Regions from separate parts of the Pantoea phytobeneficialis genome, predicted to be linked through region 1. Evidence: predicted binding sites of a transcription regulator. Region 1 holds the regulator's gene; each other region holds the start of a gene.
The links. Region 1 encodes Fur, which represses iron uptake genes when iron is present. Its sites were predicted from a motif close to ATAATAATGAGAACNACTATCAA; they were not measured.

Region 2: CTZ24_RS08275 (TonB-dependent siderophore receptor) is a predicted target of Fur. The motif match lies at 2,646-2,668, and genes of this name have one in related genera.
Region 3: CTZ24_RS02500 (isochorismate synthase) is a predicted target of Fur. The motif match lies at 3,594-3,616, and genes of this name have one in related genera.

The regions. Positions count from the first base shown of each region.
Region 1 is NZ_CP024636.1:1,231,971-1,238,879, forward strand. Features, by position in the region: gene nagE (N-acetylglucosamine-specific PTS transporter subunit IIBC) at 12-2,039, shown strand; gene glnS (glutamine--tRNA ligase) at 2,191-3,858, shown strand; gene CTZ24_RS05625 (hypothetical protein) at 4,094-4,489, shown strand; gene fur (ferric iron uptake transcriptional regulator) at 4,547-4,993, opposite strand; gene fldA (flavodoxin FldA) at 5,350-5,880, opposite strand; gene ybfE (LexA regulated protein) at 6,009-6,284, opposite strand; gene ybfF (esterase) at 6,453-6,909, opposite strand, start outside.
Region 2 is NZ_CP024636.1:1,771,613-1,778,521, forward strand. Features, by position in the region: gene CTZ24_RS08270 (oxidoreductase) at 1-464, shown strand, start outside; gene CTZ24_RS08275 (TonB-dependent siderophore receptor) at 507-2,606, opposite strand; gene treA (alpha,alpha-trehalase TreA) at 2,839-4,521, opposite strand; gene ghrA (glyoxylate/hydroxypyruvate reductase GhrA) at 4,728-5,666, shown strand; gene CTZ24_RS08290 (phosphatase) at 5,714-6,451, shown strand; gene CTZ24_RS08295 (TorD/DmsD family molecular chaperone) at 6,479-6,909, shown strand, end outside.
Region 3 is NZ_CP024636.1:558,549-565,457, reverse strand. Features, by position in the region: gene fepG (iron-enterobactin ABC transporter permease) at 1-122, opposite strand, end outside; gene fepD (Fe(3+)-siderophore ABC transporter permease) at 119-1,075, opposite strand; gene entS (enterobactin transporter EntS) at 1,257-2,507, shown strand; gene fepB (Fe2+-enterobactin ABC transporter substrate-binding protein) at 2,502-3,467, opposite strand; gene CTZ24_RS02500 (isochorismate synthase) at 3,644-4,822, shown strand; gene CTZ24_RS02495 ((2,3-dihydroxybenzoyl)adenylate synthase) at 4,833-6,449, shown strand; gene CTZ24_RS02490 (isochorismatase family protein) at 6,467-6,909, shown strand, end outside.

The DNA.
Region 1 (6,909 bases):
ATAAGGTGAGTATTTTAGGATATCTGCAAAAGGTCGGCCGAGCGCTTATGGTGCCGGTGGCGACCCTGCCGGCAGCGGCAATTTTAATGGGGGTGGGGTACTGGATCGATCCTGACAGCTGGGGGGCGGGTAACGCTCTGGCTGCGTTGCTGATCAAATCCGGTGCCGCGATCATCGAGCATATGTCGGTGCTGTTTGCCATCGGTGTTGCCTATGGCATGTCAAAAGATAAAGACGGTGCTGCGGCGCTGACTGGCTTCGTTGGTTTCCTCGTGGTCACTACCCTGTGTTCACCGGCCGCCGTGTCGATGATTCAGAAAATCCCGTTGGATCAAGTGCCTGCCGCTTTCGGCAAAATCGAGAACCAGTTTGTCGGTATCCTGGTGGGGATTATCTCGGCGGAAGTCTATAACCGCTTCAGCCACGTTGAGCTACCAAAAGCGCTGTCATTCTTCAGTGGCCGCCGTCTGGTTCCCATCCTGGTCTCCTTCCTGATGATCCTCGTCGCGTTCGTTCTGATGTATATCTGGCCGGTGGTGTTTAATGGTCTGGTCAGCTTTGGCGAGAGCATTCAGAAACTGGGTTCTGTTGGCGCAGGTATCTATGCCTTCTTCAACCGTCTGCTGATTCCGGTGGGTCTGCATCACGCATTGAACTCCGTGTTCTGGTTTGACGTGGCTGGCATCAACGATATTCCGAAATTCCTCGGTGGTGCACAGTCCATCGCTAATGGCAGCGGCATTCCGGGGATCACCGGTCGCTATCAGGCGGGCTTCTTCCCGATCATGATGTTCGGTCTGCCGGGTGCAGCGCTGGCAATTTACCACTGCGCGCGTCCGGAAAACCGTGCCAAAGTGGGCGGTATCATGTTGGCTGCTGCCTTTGCTGCCTTCTTTACCGGTATCACCGAACCACTGGAATTCTCCTTTATGTTCGTGGCACCGGTGCTGTATGTCATCCATGCGCTGCTGACCGGGCTTTCGGTATTTATCGCGGCGAGCATGCACTGGATTGCGGGCTTTGGTTTCAGCGCCGGCCTGGTGGATATGGCGCTGTCAACGCGCAACCCGCTGGCGGTCCATTGGTGGATGCTGATCCCACAAGGTCTGGTGTTCTTCGCTATCTACTATGTGGTGTTCCGGTTCACTATCCAGAAATTCAACCTGATGACACCGGGCCGTGAACTGGCTGCTGATGATGAAACTGACGGCTATGACGTCAATGTTGACCACAGCGGCAGTGGCGAAAGCCAGACCGAATCGCTGGCGCGTCGCTACATTGGTGCCGTGGGTGGTTCAGAAAACCTGACCAACATCGATGCCTGTATCACCCGTCTGCGTCTGAACGTGAAAGATGCCGCTCAGGTGAACGACAGCGTGGCGAAACGTTTGGGTGCATCCGGTATTATCCGTCTCAACAAACAAAGCGTGCAGATTATCGTCGGTACCCAGGCGGAAAGCATTGCCACCGCGATGAAAACCGTGCTGACCAAAGGCCCAGTCGCCGCTGCCGCTACCGCGCCTGCTGCTGCACAACCCGCGGCACCACAGCCGCAGGCCGTGCTGAACAGCGACAAAGGCGTGATCGCCACGCTGGTGGCTCCGGTGAGCGGTGAAGTGGTTGCCCTGGACGCGGTGCCGGATGAAGCCTTCGCCAGCAAGGCGGTGGGTGATGGTCTGGCAATTAAGCCTACCGGTAAAACCGTGGTGGCACCGATTGCCGGTACCATCGTGAAAATCTTCAATACCAACCATGCTTTCTGTCTGGAGAGCGAGAACGGTGTTGAGATCGTGGTGCATATGGGTCTGGATACCGTCGCGCTGGAAGGCAAAGGCTTCTCGCGTCTGGTGGAAGAGGGCGCAACGGTGGTGGCGGGCCAGCCAGTGCTGGAAATGGATCTGGATTTCCTCAATGCCAATGCCCGTTCGATGATCAGCCCGGTGGTGGTCAGCAACAGCGATGATTTCGCTGGCCTCAATCTGCTGGCTAGTGGGTCAGTGGTCGCCGGTGAAACCCGTTTGTACGAGGTTAAAGGCTAAACCCTTGTGATAAACCCCAAAGGCAGGAAGCGATTCCTGCCTTTTTTGTTTTAAAACGACCAACAAACGGTTGTTTCCCTTCTGCGCTTTGTGGATCATACTCCGTTACTTTCCAGGACAAATCACCCGTATTGTATTTGAGGATTTTGAGATGAGTGAGGCTGAAGCCCGCCCAACGAACTTTATTCGTCAGATTATCGACGAAGATTTGGCGAGCGGTAAGCACAACAGCGTGCATACCCGTTTCCCGCCTGAGCCCAATGGTTACCTGCATATTGGCCATGCGAAATCGATCTGTCTGAATTTTGGTATCGCACAAGATTACCAGGGACAGTGCAATCTGCGCTTCGACGACACCAACCCGGTGAAAGAAGATATGGAGTTCGTCGAGTCCATCAAGCGCGACGTGCAATGGCTGGGCTTTGAATGGAGCGGAGACGTTTGTTACTCCTCGAACTATTTCGACCAGCTGTACAACTATGCGGTCGAACTGATCAACAAAGGCCTGGCCTATGTGGATGAGCTTTCGCCGGAAGAGATTCGCGAATACCGTGGCACCCTGACTGCCCCGGGTAAAAACAGCCCGTTCCGCGATCGCACACCGGAAGAGAACCTGGCGCTGTTTGAAAAAATGCGCGCCGGTGGCTTCGAAGAGGGCAAGGCTTGCCTGCGTGCCAAAATCGATATGGCATCAAACTTTATCGTGATGCGCGATCCGGTGCTGTATCGCATTAAATTTGCTGAGCATCACCAGACTGGTAACAAATGGTGCATCTACCCGATGTACGATTTTACCCACTGCATCTCCGACGCACTGGAAGGCATTACCCATTCACTGTGTACGCTGGAGTTCCAGGATAACCGTCGCCTGTACGATTGGGTGCTGGACAACATCAGCATTCCGGTTCACCCGCGTCAGTATGAATTCTCACGTCTGAATCTGGAATACGCGGTGATGTCGAAGCGTAAACTGACTCAGCTGGTGAGTGAAAAGGTGGTAGAAGGCTGGGATGACCCGCGTATGCTGACCGTGTCCGGTTTGCGCCGTCGTGGTTACAGCGCAGCCTCGATTCGTGAATTCTGCCTGCGAATTGGTGTGACGAAACAGGACAACATCGTTGAGATGGCCTCGCTGGAGTCATGTATCCGTGACGATCTCAACGAGAATGCGCCGCGTGCTATGGCGGTGCTGGATCCGCTGAAAGTGGTGATTGAGAACCTGCCTGCGGGTCATGAAGAGATCATCACCATGCCGAACCATCCGAACAAACCGGAAATGGGCACGCGTGAGGTTCCGTTCAGTCGTGAGGTGTGGATCGATCGCGCTGATTTCCGTGAGGAAGCCAACAAGCAGTACAAACGTCTGGTGCTGGGTAAAGAGGTCCGTCTGCGTAATGCTTATGTGATCCGTGCCGAGCGCGTAGCGAAAGATGATGAAGGCAATATCACCTGCATCTATTGTACCTGTGACGTCGATACCCTGAGCAAAGATCCGGCTGATGGCCGTAAAGTGAAAGGCGTGATCCACTGGGTTTCGGCGATCCATGCGCTGCCTGCGGAATTCCGTCTGTACGACCGTCTGTTCAGTGTACCGAACCCAGGTGCGGCAGAGGATTTCCTCACCACCATCAACCCGAACTCGCTGGAAATCAAACAAGGTTTTGTTGAGCCGGGTCTGCGTGATGCAGTAGCGCTTGCGCCGTATCAATTTGAACGTGAAGGTTATTTTTGCGCAGATAGCGTTTATTCGCAGCCTTCTAAGCTGGTATTCAACCGTACTGTCGGTTTGCGTGATACCTGGGCGAAAATCGGCGATTAATCCTTTTTGTCGTTTTCCCCATATCCTGATAAAAGGGCGAGAAATCGCCCTTTTTTATTGGCTGTAATTTGAGTTTAGCCATCTTTTATTCTGTGGCTTGCGAAACGTGCTTGTTACCGGGATTTGCAACTAATCTGACTTTAACATAATTAATCAATTTACGAGTGTTAAAAACTTTTTTTCAGGTAGGCTATGCGCTCTCAGACGTTGCTCCGCGGGTTATAAAGGAAAAAAAATGACAAGTCTCGCTCAGGAAGCCAAACACAGCGTAGTGGTATTACATCAACTTATCGAACGTATTTTTAATCAGTCGGATAGCACCGACGACAGCATTGAATTGTTCCTTTCGCACTTTCACCCGGATTTCAAAATGGTGACACCGCAGGGCAAGCAACTGGATTTCAATGCGACGGAAGTGCTGTTCCGTCAACTGCGTGGTCAACGTGAAGGGATGCGTATCGCCACCAGCGAACATGCCATCATCTCGCAACAAAGCAAGGAAGTGACGATTCAGTATCGCGAATTGCAAATGATGAACGGCACTAACCAGAGCCGCATCTCACTGGCGGTGCTGGATTGCAGTACCTCAATTCCGCGCTGGCGTTATTTACAGGAAACGCTGGTGCAGTGAAGCAGCCATAAAAAAACCGGTGCCAGGCACCGGTTTTTTTATACTGCATAGCACATTTTATTGCTTGTCGTGGAGCGTCTCGTCTTCGCGGCAGTCTCCCAACGCACAGTGGCCGTACAAGTACAGACTGTGGTTAGTCAACTTGATACCGTGACGTGTGGCGATTTCGCGCTGACGGGTTTCAATGGATTCATCGCTGAATTCGATCACTTTGCCACAATCCAGGCAGATCAGGTGGTCATGGTGATGCTGTTGCGTCAGTTCAAAGACGGATTTACCACCCTCGAAGTTATGGCGGGTCACGATTCCCGCGTCATCAAACTGGTTAAGAACGCGATAAACCGTTGCCAGACCAATCTCTTCGCCCATGTCGATCAGGCGTTTGTACAAATCTTCCGCGCTGACGTGATGGCATTCGGGTTCCTGAAGCACTTCCAGAATTTTCAGTCTGGGGAGCGTGACTTTCAGGCCAGCCTTCTTCAATGCGGAGTTGTTGTCAGTCATGCGGATATTGTCCTGTTACTTAGCTAGTCACTTGCGGCGCAGGGCCTTGAATGTCGATCACGCGCATTCTCATTTGCGTCTCATTATAGAACTCAAGCAGTGAAATGAAAACCAAGGCAATGTCCTGAAAATCACCAGTGGCTGTAAGGAGAAATGTCACTAACGCCGGCGGGGATCGTGCAGGTCTTTGTTTCCATTTCACTCAGCCTCATTCTGATGCCAGAGGAATAAGCGGATGACCGTTACGGGTATTCTACAGATTTGCGGGAAAAAGTTAAAAAACAGTAGCTATTATTTTTATAGGAAATTCCTTTAACTCAATGTGAGCCAGCGCCCACATTGAGGAGGGCAGGGGATCAGGCTTCAATGATCTCTTTCAGTTGCAGCTCATCGAAAATCTGTTTCACCCATTTATCAACACGTTCGTTGGTCAGTTCAGGCTGACGATCTTCATCGATCGCCAGACCGAGGAAGTGTTTGTCATCTGCCAGACCTTTCGAGGCTTCGAAATGGTAGCCTTCGGTCGGCCAGTGTCCCACAATCACCGCGCCGTTTGGCTCGATGATATCGCGGATGGTGCCCATCGCATCACAGAAGTATTCAGCGTAATCTTCCTGGTCACCGCAGCCAAACAGCGCGACTAATTTGCCATTGAAATCAATTTCTTCCAGAGTCGGGAAGAAATCATCCCAGTCACATTGCGCTTCGCCGTAGTACCAGGTCGGAATGCCCAGCAGCAGGATATCGAATGCTTCGAGATCTTCTTTGGTGCTCTTGGCAATGTCATGCACTTCGGCCACATCTTTACCCAGTTGTTTCTGGATCATTTTTGCAATGTTTTCAGTATTGCCGGTATCGCTGCCGAAGAAAATGCCTACGATTGCCATGAGTTAAGTAACCTCTTAAATCCTGATATATGGGTTGAATGCACAGTTAAGCGAATGATAGCAGACCGGGCAAAGTGGCGGAACTTGTAAAGCCGAGACTTTGTGTTCCTGCGTGCGGTCTGCGTGTGTTACGACAGTTTGAGTTGCGCCAGCAGCATTTGTTCAATCAATTCGCTACGGCTGATGTTCTGCTGCTCTGCCAGAGTATTAAGCGCGTCAACCGCTTCACTGCTCATTTTTAGCTCCACGCGACGTAAACCACGCACTTTGTCGCGTTTTAGCTGGTTGCGCTTGTTAATGCGCAACTGTTCGTCACGCGTTAGCGGACTGGTTTTGGGGCGACCGGGACGTCGCTCATCAGCGAAGAGATCGAGCGTGGTGCGGTCAGTTTGTTCTTTTGCCATTTTTTGTAAAACTGAGTGGGCGCGAACGGCGGAAAGGCGCTGCGCAATTTATACATTATCGGCCCAGCCACGGTGAAAAAATCATCCGCGGCAAATTTTTAGCGCGACATCATACTCCAGCACTCCTTGCGACGCCAACCTTAAACGTTTTGCGGCAAGCTTTTGCTTTTACAGTACAAAAAAGCGGCGAACTGCGCGCAAAACCGCCTCAGGTTTTTCAGCATGGACCCAGTGACCGGCACCACTGATGACATGCGCATGCGCCTGTGGAAACTGGCGCAGCAACGCATCACGATGTTGATTGTCCAGATAAGGCGATTCGCTCCCGCGAATAAACAGCGCCGGATGTGGCCATGCAGGAACCTCATTCCAGCCGGAAATGGTGGCGTAATTATCCCACAGCACCGGCACATTAAAGCGCCATTCGCCATCCTGGAACGATTTCAGAATGAACTGAATGACCCCTTCTTCTTCCAACAGGGTGCGCATCACCTCGGCGGCTTCACCGCGACGTGTCACACCCGCGGCGCTTACGGCACGGATAGCAGCAAAAATCTCATCATGGCGGCGTGTCTGATAATCCACCGGCGCGATATCAATCATCACCAGCTTTTCAATGCGTTCC
Region 2 (6,909 bases), 540 kb from region 1:
AGCGATCGGGCACCATCGTGAATATCAGTTCTATGGGGGGCAAACTCCATACGCCACTCGGTGCCTGGTATCATGGCACCAAGTTCGCACTGGAGGCCATCAGCGACTGTCTGCGCATGGAAGTGCAACCTTTCGGCATCGACGTAGTGGTGGTTGAACCGGGGGGAATTCGCACTGAGTGGGCCGATATTGCCGCCGACAAGTTGCGCGAGGTTTCTGGCCAGGGAGCTTATGCCGGGCAGGCGAAGTCGATGGCCGAATCGATGGGTGGGGAGGCGGGCCGTAAACGTCTGTCTCCGCCAACGCTGATCGCCGACACCATTGCCAGAGCGGTAAAGGCACGCCGCCCCAAAACGCGCTACGCCGTCGGTTTCGGTGCCAGACCGTTGCTCTTCCTGCGTCGCTGGTTATCTGACCGTGCGTTTGACCGCTTAATGCGTCTGGCAACCGGGGTATCGCGCTGATTCAGACCGCATCTGATGATTTCAGCAGATGCGGTCGGGGCATCAGAAATCGTACCCGATGGTCGCTGTCACGGTGCGTTCCGCGCCGCGGTAGCAATAACCGGTGCCATAGCAGGCGGCGAGATATTTACGATCGGTCAGGTTATTACCACTGACCTGCAACCATGCACCTTTCAGGCTGCTGTTCCACGCGGCCAAATCGGCACGTAATGACGCATCAAACAAGGTCACCGAAGGCAAACGCGTGGTGTTTTCGTTATCCGCCCACTGCTTACCAATGTACCGCACGCCAGCTCCGGCACTCAGACCGTAGTCGAACTGATAATGACCCCAGAATGACGCCATGCTGTTGGGGGTGACATACGGAGTATGGCCGTCGTTGCCATCAACAGAATCTTTAAAGCGCAGATGGTTCAGCGTATACCCGGCGATGGTGCTGAAGCGTGGCGTAATCTGGTTACGTGCTTCCAGCTCGATACCCTGTGAATGGACCTTGCCCGATGGCGTATAGGTGCCGGAAATCACATCACGGTTGGCAACATCATTCTGCGTCAGGTCGTACACCGCAATCGAATACATATCGCGTGTGCCAACCGGCTGATACTTCACGCCGGCCTCGTATTGTTCAGAGGTCGTCGGTTTTAGCTGGTTGCCGTAGGGGTCGGTCAGAGAAGCAGGGGTGATGGCCTGGCTCCAGCTGACATACGGGGAGAGTCCATTATCGAAGGCGTACAGCAGGGCGGCACGGCCACTAACGTGATCATCCTGGCGGCGGCTGGTGCCATTTTCTGAAACGATGCGGTCATAGCGGCCAGACAGATCAAGGTGCCAGCGGTCCAGTTGCAGTTCATCCTGCAAATACAAACCGGTTTGATAGTAACGACGCGTCTCAGCTGTCCAGTCGTAGTCCGGCATGCTGCCCACTGCGACGCCGGTCCACGGATTGAGTGAGCTGGCGTAGCCGCTGGCGCTGAGAATATCGTTCTTATAACGATGATATTCCGCCCCGAGAGTGACGCGGTGTTGTACCGCACCGGTGGTGAAATCCGCCTGCAACTGATTATCGGTTGCCCAGGCTGACAGCGACGAACGCTCGCCAGAATAATAGCGCGTCAGCAGGTCCGGGTTAGTTGCATCCCAGCCAATCTGGTAGACCTGATCCAGATCGACATTCGAGTGGCTGTAGCTGCCGGTGGAGTGCACTGACCACACTTCATTGAAACGATGGGAAAAGTCGTAGCTGTAGATCTGCTGATGACGTTTGAACTGATCAAGCGCGCTATCGCCTTCATAAAAACTGTCGCTCAGTTTGCGGCCATTGTGACTGTAGAGCGTACCTTCGGCAGGCACCGAACCATGATAGCCGCCTGACGGATCTTTTTGCAGATAAGCGCGCAGGATCAGGCTGGTATCGTCATTGGGTTGCCACATCAGCTGCGGCGAAATGGCGTATTTCTCTTCGCGAGTATGGTCGTATTGCGTGTCGCTGTTGCGGGTAATGCCGGTCAGGCGAAATGCCCACTGATCGTTAATCGCGTTGGTGTAATCAAAGGCCGCGCTGTTGGTCGCGTTGGTACCGGTCGACAGGCGGAAATGTCCCTCTTCAGCGAATTGCGGTCGTTTACTCACCATATTCACCAGGCCGCCGGGCACCGTCTGGCCATATAACGCCGACGAGGGGCCTTTAATAATATCAATGCGATCCAGGAACCAGGGATCCACTTGCAGGATATTAAAGCTGCCGCCATCGCTCATGACGCGCAGGCCATCAAGGAAGGTGTTATCGACATCACCGCCGTGGAAGCCACGCAGCGAGATGGTGTCGTAACGGGTTGCTGCGCCGCCAAAGTTGGTAAACACGCCAGGGGTGTAATTCAGCGCCTGGTTAAGATCGGTCGCGCCCTGATCTTCCATCTGCTGGCGCGTCACCACCGAAATGGACTGCGGCGTGGTGATCAGCGGCTGGTCGGTTTTACTTGCGCCGCTACTGCGTGTCGCCAGATAGCCTTGCGTGGGGGAGGTGGCGCTCTCCTGCGGTTGTGCGGTGACCACCAGCGTATCTTCAGCAAAACTGATGCCGGGTAACGCCAGGGCCAGTGCGCACAGCACGCGGCAACGATTGAGGGTAAACAGGCAGGTCATCTTAGTTCCTTCGAAAGAAATGAGATAATAGAAATCGTTATAAGAGTGAGAATTATTATCTTTTCGATAAAGGCGTTTCAAGATGTAAATGAGGGTTTGATTAACCGGGCATTGCGTAGCGGCGCGATTTATCGCGCGGTTTTTACCGACATCGAACGCGGAAATGCGTGATAAATCGCGCCGCTACGATGGATAAATAGCCGGATCGAATGACCCGGCCAGGAGAGAAGGATTACGGTTGTGTCGCGGTCAGCGTGGGCATATTCGGAATGTCGTGCGCGCTGTCGCAGGTTTTCTCTTTTGGACAATATTTGTCGAGCAGCATCAGGGTTACGCCGTTGGTCCAGCCAAAGCCATCCTGTAACGGATACTCGCCCCCGCCGCCACCGCCGAGTTTCGCCCCTTCCACCACGTATTTCTCAACCAGCTTATGCTCCTTGTCATAGGTCATCTGTACGTTCTGTAAAAAGCGCTGACCAATCTGCTGGGCCAGTTGCGGCTGCTTATAATGTTCCAGTCCGGTCACCGCGACCCACTGCAACGGAGCCCAGCCGTTAGGGGCATCCCACTGCTGGCCGTTATTGATGGTAGTGGTCACCAGCCCGCCGGGTTTCAGCAACTGTTTTTCCACGGCAGTAGCGGTGCGATCCGCCTGTTTATCGCTGGCGAGTTGCAGATATAACGGGAACAACGCCGCCGCCGTGAGTTGTGGATGAACCTGCTTACTTTGCCAGTTGTAGTCGGCGTACCAGCCATGCTGCTCATCCCACAGATAACGATTGATCGCCGCCTGGCGGGTTTCCGCTTTGCTGGCAAACTGCTGCGCCCGATCATTGTGATGCGCCAGCTTCTCGGCTTTAGATAACGTCTGTTCCAGATGGAACAGCAGGCTGTTGAGATCGACCGGGGCCAGTTGGCTGGTACGAATGGTCGCCAGATTGTGCGCATCGGTAAACCAGCGTGAGCTGAAGTCCCAACCGGATGCTGCGCCGGCGCGCAAATCGCGATACACCTGCGCCTTATCACGCTGCGTCGCTTTCTTCGCGGTATTCACGTCATCCAGCCAGGATTCGGTACGCGGCACATCGCGATCGTCCCAGTAACGGTTGAGTAGAGTACCGTCGCTCAGTTTAATCACCCGCTTACTGGCCTGACCGGCAGCCAGCGTGTCACTGCCCGCCATCCAGTAGTCATACTCTTTCTGTAACTGCGGCAAATAGTGGGTGTAGACGCTGTCACCGTCGTGGGACGCCAGCAGGTCGATCATCAGGCTAAAAAACGGTGGTTGCGAGCGGCTCAGATAGTAGCTGCGGTTGCCATTGGGGATATGGCCGTAACGATCCAGTTCCGAGGCAAAGTTATCCACCATATCCTGCACCCGATCCCAGTGGCCGCTTTCCGCCAGGCCGAGCATGGTGAAGTAGCTATCCCAGTAATACACCTCACGGAAACGACCACCGGGCACCACATAGGGTTTGGGCAACGGCAGCAGAGAATCGTACTGGCTGGTCTGCGGTGTGGATCGTGTCAGTACCGGCCACAGGCCATCTATGTGGGCACGCAGGCTCTGACCGGCGGGAGGCACGTATTTATCCTGCTCTTTGGGCAGCGTGAAATTGGCATCAACGAAATGTTTCAGGTCGAAGTTGCGCTGACTTTTCTGCATCTGCCAGTCGGCGAGAATCGATGAGGGGTTATATTTCGGCACCGCATCGGCAAAGGTTTTCTGGTCCGGATAAAATTTTGCCTGTTGCACCGCATTAAAAAGAGGACCGAGACGGATATCGGGTGGCTGAGGCTGGTTGTTAAGCATACGGCCATTATCTTCGGCATGAGCCACGGCACTTCCCATCAGCAGAGCGGTACTGAGCAACAGGCGCAGATGCCCTGATGTAAATACGACATTTTTTATCATCGGTTTTTCTCCTTGTCCGAAAAGGTGGTGCGCTAACGCATTGACCACCCAAACAACTTTAGTCGCTATCACCGGGCTTAGCCGCTTATGGCACAGGAAATGTGAAGCACCTGGAATTAATCACGGAAGAAATTGCATTCGCGCTAAGTTTTTGCTTGCCCTGCGACGCTATTTCCCTGAGGCTGAAAGAAAAAAAGGAGAGCAGTATGGAGATTATCTGGTATCACCCGTCGATGGACCCCGAGAGCTGGCTCAGTGGGTTACGTCAGCGTTTACCGCAGGCTAAGGTCCGTCGCTGGCAGCCAGACGATAATGCACCGGCGGATTATGCGGTGGTCCGTTCACCACCGGTGGAAATGCTGCGTGGACGTGCGTTAAAAGGCGTGTTTGCGATGGGCGCAGGCGTGGACGAAATTTTACAGCAACTGCGTCAGCACCCGGAAATGCTGGCAGCAGAGGTGCCGCTGTTCCGGCTGGAAGATACCGGCATGGCACGACAGATGCAGGAATACGCGACATGGTGCGTACTCGGCTGGTTCCGCCGCTTTGCCGATTATCAGCGCCAGCAACAACAGGCACACTGGCAGCAGCTCAAACCGTACACGCGTGAAAACTTCACCATTGGTATTCTCGGGGCTGGCGTGCTGGGCAGTAGCGTGGCGCAGAGCCTGCGTCAGTGGGGCTTCCCGGTACGTTGCTGGAGCCGTTCAGCGAAAACGCTTGAGGGGGTGACCACGTTCCATGACCGTGATCAGTTGCCCGCGTTTCTCGATGGCACTCAGGTGTTGATTGACCTGCTGCCAACCACGCCTGAAACCACCAACCTGATTGATCGCCAGTTGCTTAGTGGTTTGCCACAAGGGGCGTATTTTCTCAACATCGCACGAGGTGCGCATGTGGTGGAAGACGATTTGCTGGCGGCACTCAACAGCGGCCAACTGGCGGCGGCAGCTCTGGACGTCTTCCAGACCGAGCCGCTACCGGCGCACCATCCGCTCTGGTCACATCCGCATGTCACAATCACGCCCCATAATGCGGCCATTACCTTACCGCATGAGGCGATGGATTATATTGCCGGTGCCATACTTGAGCTGGAGCAGGGACAGCAGCCCACCGGACGGGTGGATCGTCAGCGCGGTTATTAATTTACTTTGCTGCCTGCGCGTGGCAGGCGGTCTGTCAGGAGAATCCGATGTATCCCGTTGATTTACATATGCACACCGTGGCCAGCACCCATGCCTACAGCACCCTGCATGACTATGTCGTGCAGGCGAAACAGAACGGTCTGAAGTTATTCGCGATTACCGACCACGGCCCGGATATGGCCGATGCGCCGCATTACTGGCACTTCGTTAACATGCGTATCTGGCCGCGCGTGATTGACGGTGTGGGCGTGCTGCGCGGTATTGAAGCCAATATCAAAAACCAGCAGGGCGAGATTGATTGCAGTGGCCCGATGCTGGATGCGCTGGATCTGATCGTCGCCGGGTTCCATGAACCGGTGTATGCCCCGCGCGACAAAGCGCATCATACCGAAGCGATGATCGCCACGATGGCGAGCGGCCTGGTGCATATCATCAGCCATCCGGGCAACCCGAAATTCCCGGTGGATATCCGCGCGATTGCGGAAGCGGCGGCGCATTATGATGTGGCGCTGGAGCTGAACAACTCATCGTTCACCCATTCTCGTCCGGGCAGTGAACCTAACTGCCGTGCTATCGCCGAAGCGGTACGCGATGCCGGTGGGCGTCTGGCATTTGGTTCCGACTCCCATACCGCCTTTACCCTCGGAAATTTCGAACATTGCCTGCGTATCGCGCGTGAAGTGGATTTTCCGGAAGATCGCGTGTTAAATGTCACGCCGCGCCGCCTGCTCGATTTTCTCGAACAGCGTACCGGCAAGCATATTGCCGAACTGGCGGATTTTTAACTTTTTTGCCTCAAGGAATTCTGTTGCATGAATGAGTTTTCCATTCTCTGCCGTGTCATCGGCTCGTTGTTCAATCGTCAGCCGCAGGACCCGCTGCTGGTGCCCCTGTTCACCTTACTGCGTGAGGGGAAATTACAGGCGCAGTGGCCGCTGGAGCAGGATGAGCTGCTGACCCGGTTGCAGCAGAATAGCGACCCACAGGCGCTGGCCGCCGACTATAACGCGTTATTTGTCGGCAGCGACTGTAGCGTGCCGCCCTATGCCTCACAGTGGCCGAATGGTGCGACCGAAGCGGAGGTGCGCGCGTTTCTCAGCTCTCGCGGCATGCCACTGAGCGACGCGCCTGCCGATCATTTCGGCGTACTGCTGCTGGCGGCATCCTGGCTGGAAGATCAGTCGGCGGAAGATGAATCTGCCGCGCAAACGGCGTTGTTTGATGACTACCTGCTGCCGTGGTG
Region 3 (6,909 bases), 670 kb from region 1:
AGCATCACCTGCCAGATTTGTTCACCGCTGACCGGCAGAGCACCCCGTGTCATCGCCAGAAACGCGAGCAATCCGCAACCGAGCAGCAACCAGAAGGTATGAAACATGACGCGCCGGGTCATACAACACCTCGCGCGAGTTTGCGCCGCACCAGTACAATCAACATCGGTGCTCCCAGCATGGCGGTGACGATAGAAACGCGCAGCTCACCTGGCACCAGCAGGCGACCAATAATATCCGCCGTTAACAGCAGGATCGGCGTCACCAACGCGGTAGCAGGCAGTAGCCAGCGATGGTCATTCCCCACCAGCCAGCGCGCCAGATGCGGCGTCATCAACCCAACAAACGCAATCGGTCCAACCGCTGCGGTGGCTGCACCGCACAGCAGCGCAATCGCCAGCAGCCCCAGTACCTGGGTACGGGCCACGCGCGTACCCAGCGCGGTCGCCATATCGCCGCCCATACTCAGGCTGTTTAACGCTTGCGACAAACAGAAAGCCACCACGCTTCCGACGGCAACGGCTGGCCACAGGGTACGCAGGATGCTGAAGTCGCGAATATCCAGCGAACCACTGTGCCAGAAACGCAGGTGATCATAGATGTCAGGATTGAGCAGCGAGATGCCTGAGGTCAGCCCTTCCAGTACCGCGCTTAACGCGACACCGGCCAGGGTTAAACGCACCGGATTGACGCGCCCGCCACCTATCGCGCCGGTCATCGACACCAGCAATGAAGCCAGTAGCGCACCGCCAAAAGCAAAACCAAGCCATTCGGACGGCGCATTGGCACCAAAGCATGCCACCCCCAACACCACGGCGAAACTGGCTCCGGCGTTGACACCAAGAATACCGGGGTCAGCGAGTGGATTACGCGTCAGGCTTTGCATTAACGCGCCGGCCAGCCCCAGAGCCACGCCCGCCAGCAATCCGGCCAGGGTACGCGGCAGACGCGCCTCGCGAACGATAACGCAATCCGCACTACCACAGGTGGTGGTCACGGCATGATAAACATCGGAAAGAGAGATGGATTTTGCCCCCAGCATTAAACTCAGGGCAATAAGGAGCACCAGCAGCATCCCTGATCCTGCAAGTGCGCGAGTCTGGTGCATAGCGTTATGAACCTTTAATGATCAACGTAATCGCGTGCGTAGGGTAAATGTGATAATGATATTTGTTATCGTTATTACTCGTATTTGTCTATGTTATCATGACTCGCCTCGCGGAAGATGAGGAAAATTGGTGCAAAAAGGCGAAGAAATGAACAAACCCTCCCACTTTATCGATCTCTCCCTGCTTAAATCCCATCCGGCGTTTCGCGCGGTATTTATCGCCCGCTTTATCTCGATTGTCGCACTCGGCATGTTGGCGGTGGCGGTGCCGGTACAAATTCAGCAGATGACAAAATCCCCCCTGCTGGTTGGACTCGGCGTTACGGTAGCCGCCTGCGGCATGTTTATTGGTTTGCTAGCCGGCGGGGTACTGGCCGATCGTTATGAACGTAAGAAACTGATTTTATTCGCCCGCTCGACCTGTGGTCTGGGCTTTGTCGGACTGGCGATCAACGCGGCGTTGCCTGAACCCTCACTGACTGCGGTGTATCTGCTGGGGCTGTGGGATGGCTTTTTCGGTGCGATTGGCGTCACCGCGCTGTTGGCCGCGACTCCGGCGCTGGTCGGACGCGAGAATTTGATGCAGGCGGGCGCAATTACCATGCTTTCGGTACGTTTCGGCTCCATCCTGTCACCGGCGATAGCCGGCATGGTGATTGCCAGTGGCGGCGTGGTATGGAACTTCGTCCTCGCGGCGCTGGGGACCTTACTGACCGTGCTGACCTTACTAAAACTGCCGATGCTACCTCCGCCACCACAGCCGCGCGAGCACCCCCTGAAATCGCTGGCAACCGGTGTGCAATTTCTTTTTACCACGCCTTTGGTGGGGATGGCGGCGTTGATGGGCGCACTGGTGACGCTGGCGAGCGCGATTCGCGTGCTCTATCCGGCGCTGGCTCCGCATTGGGAGGTGAGTGCCGACCGACTGGGATTGATGTTCGCTGCCGTGCCTTTGGGTGCCGCAATCGGCGCTGTCACCAGTGGTCGGTTAGCACAGGCCGCACGTCCCGGTTTATTGATTCTCAGTAGCGCTATCGCCTCATTTCTGGCGCTCGGGCTGTTTGGCCTGATGCCAGACTTCCCCCTCGCGTTGCTCTGCCTGGTGGCGTTTGGTTACTTCAGTTCCATTACCAGCCTGGTGCAGTACACCCTGATTCAGGCATTAACCCCTGATGCGCTGCTGGGACGTATTAACAGCTTATGGACGGCACAAAACGTCACCGGGGATGCGCTGGGCGCGGCGCTGATTGGCGGGATCGGTGCCTGGCTGTTACCTCAGCAGGCGGCCGCGGTGTTTGGCTTTGCTGCCACCCTGCTGGGCGTGCTGATGTGGCTGGTGATGGGATCGTTACGTCGCTATCAACCGCCAGCCGTAACGCTGGCGGAAGAAGCATCATGACTTCACAAACAGTTTTTCCAGGCGAGCCAGCAGGTTGCTGGCGCTGAAGTAATCAAGGCGGAAGCTGTCAACGCCCATTGCATAAACCTGTTGCTGCGTCACAGCGGCGTTTTGTGCGAGGAACGGATTAGCCAGCACCGACTGACGGGTTTTGTCATCGCCAGCAAATAACAGGAAGCTGTGTCCCGTCAGGCCGCTGGCAACGTTTTCACCCGCGAGCTGAATGATGTCCTTGCGCTGTCCCATGCTGTGGCTTTGTTGAATATTGGCCGGGGGCATCGCCAGGGTGAAGCCCAGTTGCTGCAACAATTTGCCCTGCGCCGATTCAGCGGTCCACAAATTCACCGCGCGTCCATCGCCATTCCACACCAGGGCGGAAACCGGCTGCGGCGGTAATGTGATGGCTTTTTTCAGCGCGGCCTGACGATCGGCAAAGGCTTTAATATGCTGCGCCGCTTCAGTTTCATGACCGGTGGCCTCACCGAGCAGCGTCATCAGGTCCTGCCAGCTTTTATCGTCGTAGTTAATCACCAGCGTCGGTGCAATGGCAGAAAGCTGACTCACCAGCTTGATGGCGGAGTCGTTGCCCGTGGCGCTGACGATAATCAGATCCGGTGCTTCGGCTGCCACCGCTTCAGCGTTGGCTTCACCAATATACAGGCGTTTGACGCCGCGTTGTTTCGCCACCTCGCCCCACTGACGGAAGAAGCCCTGATCGTCGGAGAGGCGACTGTTGGGGGCGGTAGCACCCGATGCAATCACCGGCGCATCAATCGCCAGCAGTGAACCGGTCAAGGTGACGCTGGTTGAGACAATACGCTGGGGGGCTTTGGTCAATGTCACCACGCCCTGTTCGGTCTGAATTTTGCGTGGCCAGCCCTGTTCGGCACGCGCAAGTCCACTAAAAGCCTGTAAAATGAACAACAGGACAACCATGCCCCATAAACCGCATTTATTCATAAGTTTTCATCCATCATTTAGCTTATTTCCGCCCCCGGCGTAAATGCCGGAAAACGCTTAAAGATAAGGGAACACCCGCGAACTGATTGACTCTTTGGACCATTCGACGTAGGTTACAGGGCCATAATAAAAATGATAATCATTCTTAATAATCTTATCATTTATAGGTGAAAATTATGGTGGAATCCTCCACGTTTGAAAATGCCTGGCTGAAGGATTTTTCCGCACTTTGTCGCGGATTCCTGTTCACATCTCCCTGGCGCAGCCTGGTGACTCAGGGTTGCTACACCACCCTGACCGAACCGGTTCAGGATGCTGCTGCGTTAGACGGTGATTTTCAGCAACAGCTGCGCCAGCATTTTGCGGCGGCGAAAAAACAGGGTATCGAGAAACCGATTCTGGTCGGTGCGATCCCGTTTGATGTCAGCCAACCTGCCGCTTTGTTTATTCCTGAATCCCATCAGACCTTTAAGCGTGCCGATTTACTGGCCGCGTTACCGACCGAACTGAGTGCGCTGCCCGCCGTGCGCCGCCGTGCGGCAGTGCCGGATCACGACGCCTTTACCCAAATGGTGGCAGATGCGGTGGCGGCCACACAACGTGGCGATCTCGATAAAGTGGTCCTGTCGCGCCTGATGGATATCGTGACTGAACAACCGGTGGATAGCGCTGCGCTGATGCAGCGGGTCATGGCGCAAAACCCTAACAGCTACCATTTCCATCTGCCGCTGCCGCAGGGTGGTGTGTTGCTGGGAGCCAGTCCGGAACTGATGTTGCGCAAGCAGGGGCGTGACTTCAGCTCTTGTCCTCTCGCCGGTTCCGCACGTCGCGATAGCGACAGCCAAACCGACCGCGCAGCCGGCGAAACGTTGATGAACTCCAGTAAAGATCGGCACGAACATCAGCTGGTCACCGATGCGATGCGCTCCACGCTGCAACCGCGCAGCCGTCTGCTGTCGGTGCCGACAGTGCCCTCGCTCATCACCACCTCAACGTTATGGCATCTCGCCACGCAGATTGATGGTGAAGTGCAGGATCCGCGCGAGAATGCCCTGTCCCTCGCCTGCCTGCTGCATCCGACTCCGGCTCTCAGCGGTTTCCCGCATCAGCAAGCGCAACAGCTGATCCAACAGTTGGAACCGTTCGATCGTCAGCTGTTTGGCGGCATCGTCGGCTGGTGCGATGACGCAGGCAATGGCGAATGGGTCGTCACCATCCGCTGCGGCACGGTACATGACAGCCGCGTGCGTCTGTTCGCGGGTGCCGGAATTGTGGCCGACTCTCAACCCGAATCAGAATGGCGTGAAACCGGCGTGAAGCTGGACACCATGTTGCGCGCCTTTGGACTGCAATAAAGGAAAGACCATGAGTATTCCCTACAACCGCTGGCCTGACGAACTCGCCGCCCGTTACCGCGAAAAAGGCTACTGGCTCGACGTACCAATGACCGACATCCTGGCGCGTCAGCAACAGAATGACGCCATCGCGGTGATCGACGGCGAACGCCAAATCAGTTATCGCGAAATGGATCAGCTGACCGACAACCTGGCGGCTGCCCTGCAACGTCGCGGCCTGAAAACCGGCGATACCGCATTGGTGCAGCTCGGCAACGTGGCGGATTTCTATCTGACCCTGTTTGCCTTATTTAAAATCGGCGTGGCACCCGTCAATGCGTTGTTCAGCCATCAGCGCACAGAAATGACCGCCTACGCGGCGCAGATTGAACCGGTGCTGCTGATTGCCGATCGTACCCATCCGCTGTTCGCTGATGATAGCTTTATCGATGTGCTGTGCCGCAGCCATCCCTCGTTGCAGCAGGTGATTCTGCGCAATGACACCCAGCCGGAAAACACCCTGGAAACGCTGCTGGCGGAAAGCGCCGGTGATTTCACCCCAACGCCGAGTGCGGGTGATGAAGTGGCCTTCTTCCAGCTCTCCGGCGGCAGTACCGGTACGCCGAAGCTGATCCCGCGTACCCACAACGATTACTACTACAGCATTCGTGGCAGCGTGGATATTTGCGCCGTGACCGACCGCACCCGCTATCTGGTGGCACTGCCTGCGGCACATAACTTTCCGATGAGTTCACCCGGCGCACTCGGCGTGTTTTATGCCGGTGGTCAGGTGGTACTGGCCGCCGATCCCAGCGCAACACTGTGCTTTCCGTTGATCGAAAAACATCAGATCACCGATACCGGCCTGGTGCCGCCTGCGGTGAGCCTGTGGTTGCAGGCGATTCAGGAATGGGGCAGCAACAAACAGCTGGCCTCACTGGAACGGATGCAGGTGGGTGGTGCGAAGTTGGGTGAGACATTGGCTTCCCGCATCCAACAAGAAATTGGCTGCCGGTTACAACAGGTTTTCGGTATGGCGGAAGGGCTGGTGAACTACACACGCTTCGACGACGACGAGAAAACCATCCTCACCACCCAGGGACGTCCAATTTCTGATGATGATGAAGTCTGGGTCGCCGATGCCGATGGCAATGCATTGCCGGTGGGTGAAGTGGGCCGTCTGATGACACGCGGTCCTTATACCTTCCGTGGTTACTATCGCAGCCCGGAGCATAACGCCGCCAGCTTTGATGCCGACGGGTTTTACTGTTCCGGCGATCTGATTGAGATTAACCCGCAGGGTTACATCACCGTACAGGGACGCGAAAAAGATCAGATCAACCGTGGCGGAGAGAAGATCGCCGCAGAGGAGATCGAAAACCTGCTGCAACGTCACCCGGATGTGATTCACGCTGCGCTGGTATCGATGAATGATGAGCTGATGGGTGAAAAGAGCTGCGCCTTTATTGTCGCCAGCCAGCCGATTAAGCCGGTGGTGCTGCGTCGCCATCTGCGCGAACTGGGCGTAGCCGAGTTCAAATTACCCGATCGTATTACCTGCGTAGACGCCCTGCCGCTGACCCCGGTTGGTAAGGTAGATAAAAAACGTCTGCGCCAACAACTTGCCGACCAACAAGCGCAAGCCTGACCTGTTCCGGAGATTGTATGGCTATTCCAAAGTTGACCTCTTATCCGCTGCCGACCGCCACCGAGTTGCCTGCCAACAAGGTGAAATGGGCGCTGGAGCCGCAACGCGCGGCGCTGCTGATTCACGATATGCAGGCCTATTTCCTTAATTTTTGGGGCGAAAACAGCCCGCTGGTGAATCAGGTTGTCGAAAACATCGCGCGGCTGCGGGCTTACTGCAAAGCGCAAGGCATCCCGGTGTTCTACACCGCGCAGCCTAACCAGCAGAGCGATGAAGATCGTGCGCTACTGAATGATATGTGGGGACCCGGCCTCAACAAGCATCCCGATCAACAGAAGATCGTTGATGCTCTGGCACCGGATCAGCACGATCATGTACTGACCAAATGGCGTTACAGCGCCTTTCATCGTTCTCCGCTGGAGTCGATCCTGCAAGAGATGGGCCGCGATCAGCTGATCAT